DNA from 3 places in the Mesobacillus jeotgali genome. Region 1 is predicted to be linked to each of the others. Evidence: riboswitches for the same ligand, from Rfam matches in the RefSeq annotation. Region 1 holds a riboswitch; each other region holds the start of a gene.
The links. Region 1 has a riboswitch for S-adenosylmethionine ahead of FOF60_RS04855 (sugar ABC transporter substrate-binding protein). Riboswitches for the same ligand answer to the same signal wherever they lie in the genome.
Positions count from the first base shown of each region.

Region 1 (3,280 bases):
GATCAACGCATGGATGCTGCCCGTTTCTGTACTGAAATTAACTTCGTTCAGCGCACGCACCCCCGGAAAATCAATACTGATGTTGTTCATTTGAAGTTTCATCCGGGTTCCTCCTCCCTATCAATCTGGAAAACAGACACTCTTTTTTTGAGAGTGCCTGCTTTGTTCGCTGAACTGGAAAAAATCGCGTGGAATTTCCAGTTCGCTATAAAAATGAGATTTTCGCTATAAAATCGGAAAAATCGCTATAAAATCAAGAAAATCGCTATATAACTGAAAAAGTCGCTATAAAAATTATTTTTTCGCTATAAAACTTATCAACCAATCATTATTATTGTTATTTCTTATAGTGATCCTTCAATTTCTGCATCCAATCTTCCAGAAATGCGTCTGATTCGCCCCAGCCTTCGATGATTTCAGCCAGATTGACCATGTTTACTGGATTTTTTGACTGCTGCAGCTCTTCCTGGGAAATCAGTGATGCTTCTAGATCATAGGTTGCTGGTGTTTCCTCGCCGGCAAGCTTTTTCGCCAGCAATCTCATATTCACTTCTCCTATCAGCTTTGGATCAACAGCGGCAGTATATTTCCATGGGCTGCCTTCTCCCTGGATTTCCTGAAGATCAGCATTGGAAACATCAATTCCGTAAATCTTGATTTCCTCGCGGCCAGCTTCCTTAATGGCACGAGCAGCTCCGATTGCAAACGCGTCCCACGTTGCGAAAATCGCGTTAATTTCCCCTTTTGGATGCTTGTTGAGCATCGCGGCCACAGCATTCTGCGTCTGGACACTTGTATCGGCAGCGGCCACTCCGAATCTCTCAACCTCTTTGATTCCCGGGTTTGCCTTCAGAGTTTCCTGGTAAACTTTATTTCTTCTGACCATTGGCGGGAAGCCATCAACCCAGAGGTAAACGATATTCGCTTCTCCATGTTGGTCCTTCACAAGCTGGTCTAGTACCTGCGTTGCGAGAGCCTCATCATCCTGGGATGTGAGCGTGACTCCCTCTACCTGCGCCAGATCCGGATTTGAATCGAAAGTTATGACGCTTTTGCCTTTTTCAACTAATTTTTTCACATCATCTACAGTTGCTGCATCATCTCCATGGGAAATGATGAATCCATCATAATCCTGCTGCAGCCCCTGATTGATTGCGTCATGGAATTTGGCTGTATCACCATTTGCCGTGAAGACGTCTACCTTAAAGCCGAGCGCTTCTCCTTCTGCTTTCGCTCCGGCTAAAAATTGCGCTGTATGGTCATCTCCGCCAATCTTGCGGATGACTTTGATTTTGACTTCCTCACCTTTTGCAAATCGCTCCGGAACGCCTTCCACAGGACCGCTGGCCGTTTTCGTCTCTCCGCCGCCGCATCCTGTCAGCAGCAGTGCAGAAGCAACTGCACCTAAAAATACTTTTTTAATTCCTTTTTTCATTTGATTCTCCCCCTTTGATTGATCTGCGTAACTAAAACAAATAAAAAAACCTCTCCAGAAAAGAGAGGTTTCAAACGCAATAAAATGCAAAGTCGGATTCCTCTCTTATCTTTCAAAACAAAAAATTGTTTTGCAGGATTTAGCACCAATTCCATTGGAACGGTTGCTGGGCGTCACAGGGCCAGTCCCTCTGCCACTCTTGATAAGAGAATTTCTTTATTGAGTTAATGTTGCAAATCGATAAATTTTACTTTAAACTCCTATACTCATATTGTCAATATTATTATGAAAATTTAATTATATTCTTTTTTCCGTACCAAACAAAAAGGAAGACTCCAAATCGGAATCTTCCTTTTTCTATTCCCCTCTTCCTGCAGCTGTCATCCATTCAAACTGTCGGAGCTTTACTTCGTACAGTGTCAATGGGTCGCGGTACAGTTCTGGGTTGATTCTCATTTTTTCAAGTTCGGTCTTACCATAATCGATTTCCGATTTGGCTTCTTCTACTGCTTCTTCCAGTACAATGAATGGATTTTTGAAGAACAGGTTCACATCTCGTTCAATCGACTTCTCAAAAATCTCGAATTGCTGCAGGAATCTTTTCGCGATGGTTACGCCGATATCATAATAGTCTTCCGACTCCAGATAGGTTTTGTATCGGTTATAAAGCATCGCATTGTTTTGCGGCAGCACGCCAAGCAGCTTACCTGCGCTTTTCAGGAAGAACTGCTGCGGTGTCGGGCGGTTCATGATGTTGACATTTTCATAGTGTACACCGTTCGTCATCCGGCTTGCATCGCGGCGCCAGTCATCAAGCACCCTGAAATCACAATCCAGACTGATCCGTTCCTCTCCATACATCGAGTTAAAGCCCTCGGCCATTTCATTCAAGTAGTTTTGGCTATGATCGAATTCATCCTTGGAATGTTGAATCCAGCCCTGCAAATCTTCATGGAATTTCGGCAAAACAGTTTCATCAAGGTATTCCCTAATCTTCTTGTTCATTGCTTCATCCATTTCAGCATGGATTTTTCCGAAATCGCTGTCCTCCGTCACCAATTCAGAACAACTGCGCAGGATTTCCGGGATTCTTTCAATGATTTCCGCACGGGTTTCATCCTTGATTTTACGATATGACTTCTGAATGGACTTCGATTTCTCTTCTTCAATGTCTCCCAGCTGATTGATGGCACCGTTCAGCTTACTTACCATTTCTTCGTTCCAGTTGATTGTTTCCATATGGTTATTCTCAATTTCAATCCGTTTATCAAGCAGATACGTGATGGCCCTTCTGACAAAGAATTGCAGTTTTGCTGTGCGCTCCTGCTCGATGTCGACAGACCTGTTGTTCGTTTTAATAAATTCAGAGAAGTCTCTCAGCTGCTTTCCTTTGTCATAATTAGCCGAGAAAGCAAACATTTTTGCGTCAGGATAGTATTGGCTGATTTCAGCCCATGTTTGGTCAAAAACTTCTACTGCCTCCTGCTGACTGTAGATTGAATCTATTTTATTCAACAGGAAGTGTATTGGAAGCTGCGGGAAGTACTCTGAAATCTTCGAGAGGATTTCTCTTTCTTTTTCCGTAAAAGGATCATTTGCGTTGAGCACGAAAAGCAAGCTATCTGCAAACCTCAGGTAATTGTACAACGGGTGATTGTCATAGTTATTGCGATTGACTCCAGGAGTATCAATCAGTGCCAGTTCATGGTCGCGCAGGAACGCGAACTCAGCTCTGAAATCTATGATCGTTTCATTTTTATGGTTCTGTCGGCGAATTCCTGCACTTTCCTTGAAGTCCTCAATATCCATGATTTGGCGGACGGCCGTATCGGTGATTTCCTGGAT
Region 1 covers NZ_CP109811.1:973,464-976,743, reverse strand. The annotation lists partial or broken gene FOF60_RS24545 (ATP-binding cassette domain-containing protein) at 1-90, opposite strand, end outside; gene FOF60_RS04855 (sugar ABC transporter substrate-binding protein) at 338-1,435, opposite strand; SAM riboswitch class I at 1,538-1,644, opposite strand; gene FOF60_RS04850 (dynamin family protein) at 1,793-3,280, opposite strand, start outside.

Region 2 (3,280 bases), 1.0 Mb from region 1:
GAATCAGATTATATCCGAGAGAACAGGGCAGCCAGTGGAAAAAATCGCAAAGGATACTGACCGGGATTATTTCATGAGTGCCGAGGAGGCGCTTGGATATGGAATCATCGACAAAATAATCACACGAACTTAGTAGAGAGCTGCCCTGGGCAGCTCTTTTTGTTTGCCTGTTTATTGCGGTTCTAACATATCCGGATACCCAAAATTCCCAACTGGTATTAAATCGTTGTTAACTGATATTAAAAGGCTTTCAACTGGTATTAAAAATGATTAAACTGGTATAAAATCTTCGCTAACTGGTATTATCCGCAAAAGAAAGCATAATCAAATACTGGTAAGTGGGCATACGTGCTCATTTTTATTTTTTTCTAGAACTGATCAAACGAAACTGCTATAATCGAATTTATATTTTAAAAATTCAGATGAATCAACCTCAACGAAAACATCATGAATGAATGAACAGTAAAGGGGAATGTCCATGAAAATCTACGGATCAGAAAAGATTAGAAAAATGACATCCAGTATTTTTCAGGAAGTGGTTGACCGTAAGCAGGCGGCCTTGATGAATGGAAAAGATGTGATTGACCTGAGTATTGGGAGTCCGGATTTTGGACCGCCTGCTTTTGTCATGGAGGAACTTGCTAAGCATTCGGTGGATCCGGGGAAGTATGGATATACACTTAAGGGAATTAGTGAATTTAACGAGGCGGTAAAATATTTTTACCATCAGCGTTATTCGGTTGAACTGGAAGCAGAAAGCGAAGTCCTGCAGCTGATGGGCTCGCAGGATGGGCTTGCACATCTTGCAACTGCAATTATTGATCCTGGTGATTATGTACTTGTTCCTGATCCAGGGTATCCAATCTATGAAGCGAGCGTTACCATCGCAGGCGGAACGATTTATCCTATGCCTTTGCTGGAGGAAAATAAATTCCTGCCTCAACTTAATGAGATTCCTCTGGAAATTTTACAAAAAACAAAGATGATGATCTTAAGCTATCCGGGTAATCCTGTCACTGCACTTGCTGACACCAGTTTTTTTGAACAGGTAATCGAATTTGCCAAAGTACATAATATCCTGGTCGTACATGATTTCGCCTATTCTGAATTGGTTTATGATAAGAACCCGCAAATCAGTTTCTTATCCGTACCTGGTGCAAAGGAAGTTGGTGTAGAGTTCAATTCACTCTCTAAAACTTTCAATATGGCAGGCTGCCGCATAGGCTACGTTGCTGGAAACTCACAGGTTATCAATATTCTTGCTTCCTTTAAATCACATATCGATTACGGCATCTTTTACCCAATCCAAAAAGCAGCGATTGCAGCACTTACTTCTGATTATTCTTTCCTGAAAGATCAGTTAAAGCAGTATGAAGCGCGGCGGGATGCTTTGGTATCTGGATTTCGGGACAGCGGATGGGAAGTGGCTAATTCTCCGGCAACGATGTTTGTGTGGGCTAAAATTCCTGCAGGCTGGAAATCCCGCGATTTTGCCTTCAAGCTAATTGATGAAGAAGGGATTGCCGTCGTTCCTGGTGATGCTTTTGGCAAACAAGGCGAAGGGTACGTCAGAATCGCTATGGTTCAGCCTCCAGAAAGACTAATAGAGGCATCACAGCGGGTAAATAAATTTCTCTCAGGGTTTCCGGTTGAAATATAAAAATATTTCGATAAACGAATTGACTTTTGTTTGAATTTAGAATATTATCACTTTATTAAACTAAAATTTAATACATGATGTCTTCTTATCAAGAGAGGTGGAGGGAAAGGCCCTGCGAAACCTCGGCAACAGGTTCTGAAAGAATACTGTGCCAATTCCTGCGGACAATTTTGTCTGAAAGATGAGAAGAGAGTATTATATGGCTCTCTTCTTCAAGAAGGGAGCTTTTTGTGTTTAGGAGGCTTATTTATAAGTCTCTAGTGTTTTTCTAATAAAACCAACTTATCGGGTTGGTTAAGTTGAGTTTAAATGAGCAGAGGAGAGATTGTGATGAAGTATGGATTTTGGCTGCCGATATTTGGCGGATGGTTAAGGAATGTTGAGGATGAAAACATGCCGCCTACCTTTGATTATGCAAAGCAGGTGATTCAGTCAGCAGAAGAGTGGGGCTACTCAACTACTTTAATCGCAGAATTGTATCTTAATGATATCAAAGGCCCCGAGCATGACTCCCTAGAAGCCTGGACAACAGCTGCCACTTTGGCTTCTGTTACTGAAAAAATCGAGATCATGTCTGCTGTTAGGCCAGGTTTCCACAATCCTGCAGTCACAGCAAAGATGGCGGCAAACATAGACCAAATCAGCAACGGGCGATTTACCCTTAATGTTGTATCTGCGTGGTGGGAGGAAGAAGCGCGTCAGTACGGCGGGATTTTTACCGAACATGATGAAAGATATGAGCGGACTACGGAGTTCATTGATGTACTCAAGGGACTTTGGAGTGAAGATAGCTTCTCTTATGAAGGGAAGTTTTATCAGCTCAAGAATACGAAGCTGTTTCCGAAACCAGTACAGCGTCCAAATCCGATTCTGTATGCCGGCGGGGAAAGTCCAAAGGGGAAACAGACCATTGTTGAAAAATGTGATGCCTATGTCATGCATGGCGGAACAGTAGAGGAAATTGAACAGAAAATAACCGATATGAAAAATCGCAGAGCGGCTACGTTAAATCCAGAACTGTCGGAGTTCGGAATGGCTGCCTATGTCATTTGCCGCGAAACTGAAGAAGAGGCATTTGCAGAATTGGAACGCATCACGACAGTTAAAGAATCAAGTGCCTATGCGGGTTTTAAGGATTTCACAAGCAAATCCCAGCTTGAACAGCAAATCCAGCTTCAGGATTACTCGGTATCAAACCGTGGACTGCGGCCAAATTTAGTAGGGACACCAGAACAAATCGCCGAGCGGATTTTACAGTACGAAGAAGCCGGTTTAGGATTACTATTACTGCAATTCTCGCCGCAGCTCGAGGAAATGGAACGTTTCGCAAAGCTGGTAATGCCGCTCGTTGAGGCAAAAAGAAAGCAAGCGATTGTATAATCTATCTTAAACTAAGGAGAGGAAGAAATTGAGTAAAGTATACATCATTCATGAAAATAGCGAATGGACCATCCATTTAACAAAGCGGCTGGAGGAGCTGGGCATACCTTTTGAGGAATGGCATTTGGACGAAGGCCTGCTGGATTTATCGAAGGAACCGCCAGAAGGTATTTTTTATAGCAGGATGAGCGCTTCCTCTCACACAAGAGGCCATCGCTTTGCCCCTGAATATACAGCACA
Region 2 covers NZ_CP109811.1:2,014,084-2,017,363, forward strand. The annotation lists gene clpP (ATP-dependent Clp endopeptidase proteolytic subunit ClpP) at 1-133, shown strand, start outside; gene FOF60_RS10085 (LL-diaminopimelate aminotransferase) at 479-1,660, shown strand; SAM riboswitch class I at 1,743-1,848, shown strand; gene FOF60_RS10090 (LLM class flavin-dependent oxidoreductase) at 1,991-3,040, shown strand; gene FOF60_RS10095 (ATP-grasp domain-containing protein) at 3,069-3,280, shown strand, end outside.
Region 2: linked by a shared signal. The riboswitch ahead of FOF60_RS10090 (LLM class flavin-dependent oxidoreductase) and the one ahead of FOF60_RS04855 (sugar ABC transporter substrate-binding protein) in region 1 are both predicted to bind S-adenosylmethionine.

Region 3 (3,280 bases), 1.7 Mb from region 1:
GGTGTCAATAAAATTATTTTCAAATATTTTCTGGAAGGTTATGGATTTTAAATTCCAGCAGGGACTCCAGGTACTCCGGTCGCTTTTTCGATCGCCTGCTCCAGGTCTTCAATGATATCTTCCACATTTTCAATCCCGACGGAAAGGCGGATTAAATCCTCAGGAACCCCAGCTGCTTTAAGGCCTTCTGAATCCAGCTGCTGATGGGTTGTGCTTGCAGGATGGATGATCAGGCTTTTAGCATCGCCGACATTTGCGACATGGGACCATAATTCTAGTGAGTTGATCAGCTTTGCTCCGGCTTCCCTGCCGCCTTCAATCCCAAAAATAACTACTGACCCGGCTCCCTTTGGAAGGTAGCGGTCTGCGAGGTTTTTATCAGGATGAGACTCATGGCCAGGATAGCTTACCCAGGTAACAGCAGGATGAGACTCTAGGTAATCTACAATTTTTCGTGTATTGGCGATATGCTCCTTCATGCGTACATGTAAAGTTTCGATGCCAAGGTTAAATTGGAAGGCGCTCTGCGGACTGATTGCCGGTCCCAGGTCACGCAAAAGCTGGACTCTTGCCTTAACGATATATGCGGCAGCTCCGATTGCTTCACTATAGACAATGTTATGATAGCTGGAGTCCGGCTCATTAAAGCCTGGGAATTTAGCTGAACTCCAATCGAACTTTCCTCCATCCACAATAATCCCGCCCATGACTGTCCCGTTCCCTAACAGCCACTTGGTTGCCGAGTGGATGACGATATCAGCTCCATGGTCAATTGGCCGGCAAAGATATGGTGTCGCAAAAGTGTTATCGATGATCAGCGGCACACCTGCTTCGTGGGCAACTTCGGCAACAGCTTCAATATCCAGGATCCTGAGACTCGGATTGCCGATCGTTTCTGCATAGACTGCTTTGGTTTTCGGAGTTATTGCCCTTCGGAAATTTTCAGGATCAGCGGAATCAACCAGGTGGACTTTTATTCCATACTTCGGCAGGGTGACAGCAAATAGATTGTAGGTGCCACCATATAGATTAGCGGCAGCAACAATTTCATCGCCCGCATGCGCAATGTTCAGGATGGCCATCGTGATGGCAGACATCCCGCTCGATAAAGCGAGCGCACCTACACCGCCTTCAAGCAAAGCCACTTTTTCTTCCAGGGCAGTAACAGTCGGATTATGTATCCTTGAGTAAATATAACCCGGTTCTTTAAGTGCAAATAAATCTGCTGCATGTTCTGTATTTTCAAATTGGAATGCATTGCTCGAATAAATCGGTACAGCCCTTGCTCCGGTCACCGGGTCTGGTGACTGGCCGCCGTGTACCCCCAGCGTTTCAATCCTGTAACTCTTTTGCTCATTAGCCATCTCCATCTCTCCAATCTAAATAATTTGTCTAAAAAACAAAAACCCTCTTCCTAAGAAGAGGGTCATTTATCATCTCTCCTTATCTTTTCAGAGCAAAAACTCTGCTGGAATTAGCACCGTGTTTTCACAACCGGTTGCCGGGCTTCATGGGGCCAGTCCCTCCGCCTCTCTGGATAAGAATATTCAATTCTGTTTTTACTGCGTTAAAGTGATAATATCACGTCACAATTTACCAGTCAATATATTTAGACTATTCAGATATAAATTTATATACAGGAAGTGGTCTTGCAAGGTAAAATAACGATTCCAGTACCAATTGGGCGCGAAAAGAACAATCAGTTGTAAAATAATTCATTTTTATCCCCTGCAGCAATTTAAGATTCCCATCAAATAAGTGCTCAAAATAGGCACCCCTGCCAGACAGCGTTGCAGTTTTTCCCATATCCATGCAGGAATCACACCAGGCAACCTTGCCATCCTTAAAAGACACGTAGTAGGTGTTATCGTCTGCCTCTATTTTTAAGATTAAATCCAGTTTTGTCACTAGCTGCTGAATATGCTCTTTGTTGGGAATCTCATTCACAAACCTGTCTATTCGTTCTTGCATTCCGATCAACTCCCTCATATTACATATTCCTTGTAATTAGGGGAAAACCTGTAGAAATCCTTCGACAAATAATTCGATGAAAATTGAATTAACATCGTGAATAACATAAAAAAAGACAATACCGTGTGATATTTCGGCATTGTCTTTCATTTCCCGAGAAATAAATCCAAAGAAATACAGTAATTAAGCCGTTTTTGTATTCACTATGCCGGATTTTGGCTTATCCATCGTTTTGAAGACTACGAAGAAATAAGTTGATCCAACTAAATACAGACCAGCAGTGATAGTAAATACTGTTGCATATCCCCAATAGGAACCGTATTTCAAGACGATCCCAGTCGATACCGGCCCCATAACAGCCCAGCCGAGATTAAACACCATTTGATTCACAGAGTTGGCCAAACCCTTCATGGAATCATCAACCTTCGACATCATTAACGACATCTGGATTGGATTGCCCGCGTTCATTAGTGCCTGACGGAATAAAAAGCCTAGAGCTGCCAGCCAAAAACTCTGGGTGTACGCTGTCAGCAGCAAAAACGGAAGCGACAGAAGCTGCAACACGACCACTGCCTTCACTTCCCCAAGCCTGCGGACTACCATAGGCCCGATGATCATCGCTACAGCTGTGGCTCCCTGACCCAGTGAAATAACCAGGCCAATCAATGAATTAGAGGCCATGAACCGATCCGCAAAATAGAGGTTCAAATATGGAATGACCAATCCCGCTCCAAAGCCTATCATCAATTGTGCAACGGCAAACAGCAGAATGATTTTGAAACTGGCTTTGTGGAAGATTCCTTTTGTTTTCCCTTTCATATCGCTAGCCGATATGCGGTTTGGCCGGTCTTCCTTCAATTTCATAACCGGAATCAGAGCTGCTAAAAACAAGAACGAACCAATGATCAATGTATATCTGATACTTTCAAGTCCAGGTGCGATCATGCCGAATAAGTCTGTGAGGATACCACCCAAAAGACTTCCAATTACGTTGGCACCCGTCATCACCGCAAAGTGAATACTGAATAAATGTACGCGTTGTTCAGGCTTCGAATTCTCCGCCAGCCACGGAATAATCGACACCTGGATAAATGCGGAAGCAAGTCCTGTTCCAAATGCAAAAACAATTAATAGTGACTGACTCTCAACGATGCTCCGGGTGAATAAAATCAATCCTGTTCCGATTGCTCCATAGAGCATCAGCTTTTTCCTCCCTGCTTTATCACTAAGGATGCCTGCAGGGATAAGAACGAGAGCAGTTGCCAGCGAGGTCATGGCTATGACCTTTCCGTTTACAAGTTCATTATAG
Region 3 covers NZ_CP109811.1:4,059,805-4,063,084, forward strand. The annotation lists gene FOF60_RS20830 (O-acetylhomoserine aminocarboxypropyltransferase/cysteine synthase family protein) at 48-1,364, opposite strand; SAM riboswitch class I at 1,441-1,544, opposite strand; gene FOF60_RS20835 (hypothetical protein) at 1,615-1,971, opposite strand; gene FOF60_RS20840 (MFS transporter) at 2,155-3,280, opposite strand, start outside.
Region 3: linked by a shared signal. The riboswitch ahead of FOF60_RS20830 (O-acetylhomoserine aminocarboxypropyltransferase/cysteine synthase family protein) and the one ahead of FOF60_RS04855 (sugar ABC transporter substrate-binding protein) in region 1 are both predicted to bind S-adenosylmethionine.